Regions from separate parts of the Methylicorpusculum oleiharenae genome, predicted to be linked through region 2. Evidence: riboswitches for the same ligand, from Rfam matches in the RefSeq annotation. Region 2 holds a riboswitch; each other region holds the start of a gene.

Region 1 (2,272 bases), 3.9 Mb from region 2:
GAACAAATGCCCAACTTGATCAGCAAATGCGGTAAGGTTTCCACGACCGTAGACTGCATGACCCGATCCACTTTTTTTAACTCGGCATCGGTCAATTTTTCCAGGTACTGCAAGTGACTTAAAAAACTGTGATATTCCGGAGCTAGCTTTGCGGTTGAATAATCCATGTTGACTACCAGAACTGTGAATTTGGCAAATTATAAACGATAGAAAATATTAAATCCGTTATTGGTTAGTGTGAAAGTCATTTCGGAATTTGGCAATGAAATTACAACGCTCGGCAATTGGAGAATAAACCGGCAATCAATCCTGATAGGTCGAACTTCTCATTCGCAAAAAATGCAGACAGGAACCTGCAGTGTTTTCTTGGGATAGACATCGATTTTTCTTTCATAGCCGAACAATACCAATGAATTTAGATTGCAAAGATTATTTACGTAACATCTAAGCATCCAAAAACCAATCAGTTGCCATTCATTCTTGCTGCTTACCCTTTCTTTCCGAACAAAAAGCTCGTCACCGCCCCGCACATCATAATATTAAACATCTCGCAAGAAATCATCGATGTTATTTGAGCTTATTTTGATATTGGTTTTATGGAAATTTGAGGGGATTTCAAGGAAACTTTAAACGAAAGAGGGGGCTGAATAATACGCAGGGGGTAGAACGTTAGTGCATCATTTCTATTCAGACATGACTTATAGATCGATAAAAAGTCGGATTTATCTCTTTTGAATGAAATGAAAAATTACTAACAATTTTTCAGCTCAGTTATCAATACAGACATCGCTAACATCAGTCAAAAAGAAGGGAGAAATGTTTATCTGTAATTCGAAAAGTGGTAACCACTGCATTGAGATCACTATTTTTTGAGTTAAAAACAAGCGCGAAAACTGAGTTTACCAGACACAGGATCATGTCTTGATTTCAAGAGGTTTGAGAGTATTTAACTCAGTTACTTAAGACACAGATCGAGACAACAAGGATATTTTTTAGTTCCTTTAAGTAAAAGCCTAACCCGCCGTGAGCCGGGGACGGAAAGCCAAGAATCTGCAGACAAGCAGACAGTCGGGTTGCACTTAAATTATTTCACTTAGGGGTAATTTATTATGTTCGAAACGAAAATACCATTTAAAAAATTTAGCTCTATTGTCGCCTTAGGCCTTTTAGCCGGATCAGCCTCGGCAAATGTTTTATATAACAATACCAATTTAGAAGAATTTGGCAGTCAAGGCGTCCCTCCGGGCTGGATGGCAAGTGCATTTCGCGTAACCGAATCAGCTTGTCCCTTTGGCTGTGATGTAAGCGATATAACTTTATTGCTTCGTTCCGGAACATTATTCGGCCCCACAGCAGGGATTACACTAGAAGTCTATTCGGATTCAGCCAATCAAACAGATGCTCCTTCAGCACCCGGCAGTTCATTAATCAGCATGATTAATCCCAGCTCGTTCAACACAACTGCCAAGTTTGCTGTATTTAGTGCGCCCGAACAAGATACTAACACTCCAGCAGTATTTCAGAAGAACAGCTGGTATTGGGTTTATCTCTCAGCCACTCCAGAGGCGTCTCTAACCGAATGGTCTTACGATGGCGGATCAGGATACTGGGCATTTGACAGGGGCGAAGGCGCTCAATTTGGAGATGAAGGACCTTTCATCATGAAAGTAGAAGGCGTAAAACGGTCCGGATCAACTGGACCAATTGATCCACCTTCTCAAGTTCCTCTGCCAGGCACGGTGTGGTTAATGGGCTCAGCACTCATAGGTTTATTATCGACCTGGCGTAAAAAAACGGCCTGATAAGCACGATTGAGTCAAACCAGCCCGCTACTTATTTCCAAGATGATAAGTCAGGCCAGAAAAAACCTTTAAAACTGTTATCAACAAAGAATTGAGCAATATGCTCTCTTGGTCAGCGGGGCTGTCATGTCCCCGCTGACTCAATTGGTCAACATGACACCCTATTATTCTCTTATAAGAGTTAAGGAGTTTTTTATGAACACAAAATTAACAATCGTAGCGTCAGCCGTAATGATCGGAATTTCATCAATGGCAAACGCAGCCAACCCACCATTAATTAATGACATTTACAGCAACGGACCTCAGTCACCCATCGTTGCCACCACAGATTTGAGTGCTGCTGAAAGAGCGGCTTACGCTCTTTATGAAGGTGTAATGCAAGTCGCAGAAGCTAGAATTCACGCACAAGGTTGCTCCAGCCTGACTGCCGATGTAAGCATTTTTGCCAATGGTTACACCACCAATAATGC
Region 2 (2,272 bases):
AAAAATTTCAACGAATAAGGTTAGCGATCAGTTATCTCAATTTACCTAGATGGTGCAAAGTTTTACGATCAAGAATAATTGAACAGTAGCAACTCGCTTTGTATTGTCATTAAAGTGAGTTCCTGATTTAAAGCAGTAAAAGCCATCCTTGGCTTGCCGGTTTTGAGGTTCTGATTGGCCTGTGACTTAAACAGGCTTTAAGAACCGCTGAGATAATGTCCTGCGGTCCGGCAGATGAACTGCTCATTTTGGAACGGGTGTAATTTAAGCTGTTTTTTCTTTTTTACGGCCAAATGACATCAAGCCTACCAGACCACTGCCCATCAGCCAGACGGCAGCTGGGATTGGGACAGCTGAAGTGGTTATTTCCAGTTTATAGTCAGCGACGTTTGCATTCCAGCGGCCTACGCCTGCTCCACCGATGTATACAGAATACTCTTGTCCTGCAACTGCCTTGAACGTCAAGCCATTCAAGCCATCTACAGTTGCGTCGTGGATCAAATAGGTTAACCCTTGGGTGCCAAATGGATCATTGGCATCATAGGGTTTTGGTGCGGGGTTGCCACCTGAAAGACACCCTGGGCAGTTCCACGAGCCATGGTGACTGTAATCACCAGTGTTCTTATCCATGCCAGTAAACACAGTGATACCGAAGTTTTGGATATCAAAGCCTGTTCCAGTGACTACTGAGGGTTTGAGCGTTATGAACATGGTTTCTTCGGCTTTGATCAAACCGATATCGGTTTGATGCTTCCAGCCGGTAGGTCCGTTTACTGTAGGGTTGCCGTTGCCATCTATTCCTGCATCTTGCCATGCTCCTGCGCCGGTATCAATTTCTGCATCACTGATTGACGAGCCGTATCGAGTTAGAGCGTCGGCTTTGGAGATTTCCAAAGAACTGCCTGCATGATGCAATTCGGCGGCCCAGTTCAAATGAGCTTTGCCGGAGTAGTTGAATGGCAGATTGCTGGAAATACCAGTGCCGGTGCCTACCCATCCTGTTACGTTAGGATAATTGGCATTTTGAAAGCCATATACAAAACCGTCTGTACCAGATATACGATTTGGTATTCCGTTACTATCAACGCCAGTTCGTATTTCTGTGTTGTACATCGTATGCGCAGATGCGCTTGATATTGAACCGATTGTTAAGGCTGAACCTGCAATTGCCATAGATACAGCTTTTGCTAATTTAGTTGTCATCACTTTTAGAACCCTCATGGTTTATTTGCTAATAAAAGAAGTGATGTCTGCCGGCCTCATTAAAACGCAAAGCTAAGCAGACCTCCTTTTTAAAAGGAGGCGACCCGGCTATCTTGAAGTCAATTGATTCAAGACCCATAGGCTTTCCGGCCCTGTCTCGCAACAGGTGTGGCGATCTACTGATATCATCGATTAAGTCAGTATGACTTTCATAAAGGCAATTAACGAGCCAATAATTATCAAATAAGCGGATGTGGATTTTATTTTTTTGATGAGAGAATAAGCAATTGATTATATTGAAATTAAAATAACCATTTGATAGAGAAGTGACGTTTTTAAAGCCGATTTATTGATTGAGGCTTCTGAACATTTTATTTGGGAAAAGAGAAAACTCAATAATGTGTCATATGACGCAGACACATACAAAAATTGTGGGATATGACCTGAAATTTTTCGATTTCGGTTTATTGCTAAAACCAAGTTGACGGGAAGCTACTGAATAATGCAGCTTTCTTGTAACAGAATAAGCCCTGAGATTTAACGCGTGTTGTGAGGCAAACAGAGCTAACTTTAAAACCGTTGAATCTATCACTCGCATCAATGGCGGTGATAGATTCAACCCACTATATTAAGGATTATGAACCTGTTTTCAGTTTTTCAAGTTCTGTTTTTGCCTTATCTGCATCATCAAAAGCCGTGTTAAGGGAAAGTGCTTTTTCAAATGCTTGTTTAGCGTCTTCATTACGCCCTTTTTTCAGATAGATCATACCCAGATGGTAATGAAGGTCGGGAATTCTCGCCTCTTTCGCAACGGCTTTTTCTAATGCGGCCACTGCATCATCTGTCTGATCATTCAGATAACTCAACCAGCCAAAGGTATCCAAGAATGACGGGAAATCTGAGTTTTTAAAGGTTTGCGCTAACGATAATCCCCGTTTAATATTTTCTTCACCACCTTTGTTGGCCAGTAATGCGGCTAAATTATTGGTTGCCAGCTGATGCTCAGGCTTAAGTGTGAGCACTTTTTCATACGTAGCCATTGCGGCATCGGTATTTTTGGTGATTTCAT
Region 3 (2,272 bases), on a different contig from region 2:
ACCCCCATCATGCCGGCCAGCCCACCGAGACTCATCACCCCGACGAAGGCAAGGGGAAGCTGCCAAACCGCCCGGCCACCCAATTGCGCCGCCCATACGCCAACGGCGAGCATAGTTAAAAGATGGTCCCAGCCGTGCAGAGGATGATTGAAGCCGTTAGTCCAGCCACTCAGTGTCAGGCTGCCGGTATGGGCCTGGACGAGTGAGGGTGATAGAGACAGCAGCAGCCCCAAAAGGCACAGCAGAGTCTTTTGATTGATGCGCATAAAATCCCTGGATCATCATAAATATAAAGTGATGATTATTTATAGCATTTTAGAGACTCTATATCGACAAATATTCGACACTGTCTTACATGAAAAAGGACAAAACTAAATGTCCGGTTTTGGCCGGGTCAAGCCAAAGAGAACGCAAAATTGCTCGCCGAAAAGCTGCCATTCGCTGAACTTAGGAATGGAAAATTTCGCCTGCATCCTCAGTGGCCGGTTTTGGCCGATTGGTTGAGGTCGCCAATGACTGCTTTGTAGCTTTCTAGTTCGCAGGATCTGGATTTGGCCGAATGACCGCTTTGGAGAAGCGCGAGTGGCAAAAATGGGTCGTTATGACACAGTGATAATTTCAATTTGCTCGCCGGATACCGGACATTCGACTGGATTATAGAATGTATTAATCGTTGAAATTGAATAGTCATCCCGACCGACAAGTGATGGCCGGTAACGAGCATTGACAGCACAACCGACTATTGCACATAACAAGTAACCTCGCTCATCAACGATCCAACCCTGTTTTGCACAAAACTGCGCGATTAAAAAACATGTATCGTTCTGATTTCCAACCCCAGAATGCAAATAGCCCAAATTTCTAGCCGCGAGCCTTTTGTGCGGAACGAACCATATCTGCGGCCATCGCATCGCCAATATGTCTTAGACCTTGAACCAAAGAACCAATCATTTTTTCTTCGGCAGCTTTGGTTTCTGAGTCCTCCATGAGGATTGCTTTAGAACCGTGCTTCATGACAGATTGAAGTTTTTTTCCCAAAACACCAGGAAATTGCATCGCAATGTCATCGAAGTGCTCTGAGCCTTGTTCGACATTGGCTTCAATGTCGCTACCATTACGAGCAAAAGTGTCAGGGGCTTTTTGATCTGGAGCAAAAAGGAACTTAGTTGTAGCTGGTTTTGATGAAAAACCAGTGTTTTCTGGAGGGGTAACTGGATCGATATTGGCAGCACCGTAAATCAATGCGCCTGAAGCAATTATTGCTTTTGCTAAAGTGAACATTTCCTGTCTCCTATTTTGAGACAGGGACTTTGAGGTTATTCATAGATCGTGGAGGACTAGCCTATTATTATGGTAGTCACGCGACTCTGGTAATCCCGCTGCCCCTGACATAATGCCATGGATCGGTGACTTTGCGTCTCAGCCTCACAACTGGTTTGCCTTTATCTGTCACAGAAATTCCTAACTACGGTGATAGTCTAGGGTGCTAACCGTAGAAAACAGCGAGATCGTATTTCTATAATTTAGTCAGATTTTATTATATAAGGAGGGATTAAATGTGACTAGTTCATCAGGATCCTTTTTGAATACTGTCACAAGGAGTTTGTGATTAGTGCGATTACAAAAAACATAATGCAGTGGATTGTCTGGATGCTTCCATACTTCCGGGGCTGAGCCATATTTTTTCAATTTGTGGGCTAAAACCTTTGACGGCAATTCAATCTGCTCGATTTTCCCAGACTTAAATCGACGATTGATGTTTTTCCAGGTTGCGTTCATGTCGATCGTACCGCAATGCACACCATATTTTTCCATGGCATGTCGGGTTATGGCTATAACGCCCAAGGAATCTGTATCAATCTTTTCGATGCCTTTAAGTTCTTGGCTATTGACAACCGGGACCTCAGTAATTTCTTCCTGGATTGGGAACCAAGATTTATCTTTTGACACCTCTATCTGGGCTTCAGCATAGCGAGTATAGATTGGGTAGCCGTATTCATAAAGATCTCGATTGTTGAGGGAGCTCTTTCTGTTTGCCGCATTTTTGGCCATTTTTTTGATTGCGCCTTTTGAAAAGACAAGCTTTAAGTTTAGGCCCGTTCGATTGACATTAAAAATGTTCGCCTCGCTAAGTAGATAACGAATGGCTACAGCTTCAGCGGCAGCCAGGTAATCATGGCAACTCAATGGAAAGGAGACATCGATCGCTTTGCGACGATTCTTGCCAGTCATCCAATAAACACGAACAAGTATATGATCGGAATGTTCAGTT

What was found. A riboswitch is a leader RNA that binds a small molecule or an ion and turns the genes downstream of it on or off. The one in region 2 is predicted to bind cyclic di-GMP.
Region 1: it holds a riboswitch for cyclic di-GMP, as region 2 does, so the genes downstream of both, GO003_RS01870 (hypothetical protein) here and GO003_RS19315 (VPLPA-CTERM sorting domain-containing protein) in region 2, are expected to answer to the same signal.
Region 3: it holds a riboswitch for cyclic di-GMP, as region 2 does, so the genes downstream of both, GO003_RS25070 (hypothetical protein) here and GO003_RS19315 (VPLPA-CTERM sorting domain-containing protein) in region 2, are expected to answer to the same signal.

Annotation. Positions count from the first base shown of each region.
Region 1 is NZ_WUTY02000001.1:389,766-392,037, forward strand. Features, by position in the region: gene gspE (type II secretion system ATPase GspE) at 1-167, opposite strand, end outside; cyclic di-GMP riboswitch class I at 1,002-1,081, shown strand; gene GO003_RS01870 (hypothetical protein) at 1,110-1,802, shown strand; gene GO003_RS01875 (hypothetical protein) at 1,998-2,272, shown strand, end outside.
Region 2 is NZ_WUTY02000001.1:4,316,495-4,318,766, reverse strand. Features, by position in the region: gene GO003_RS19320 (DUF2024 family protein) at 1-49, shown strand, start outside; gene GO003_RS19315 (VPLPA-CTERM sorting domain-containing protein) at 265-1,203, opposite strand; cyclic di-GMP riboswitch class I at 1,299-1,386, opposite strand; gene GO003_RS19310 (tetratricopeptide repeat protein) at 1,839-2,272, opposite strand, start outside.
Region 3 is NZ_WUTY02000002.1:361,842-364,113, reverse strand. Features, by position in the region: gene GO003_RS25075 (TonB-dependent receptor domain-containing protein) at 1-233, opposite strand, end outside; gene GO003_RS25070 (hypothetical protein) at 862-1,281, opposite strand; cyclic di-GMP riboswitch class I at 1,367-1,451, opposite strand; gene GO003_RS25065 (hypothetical protein) at 1,528-2,272, opposite strand, start outside.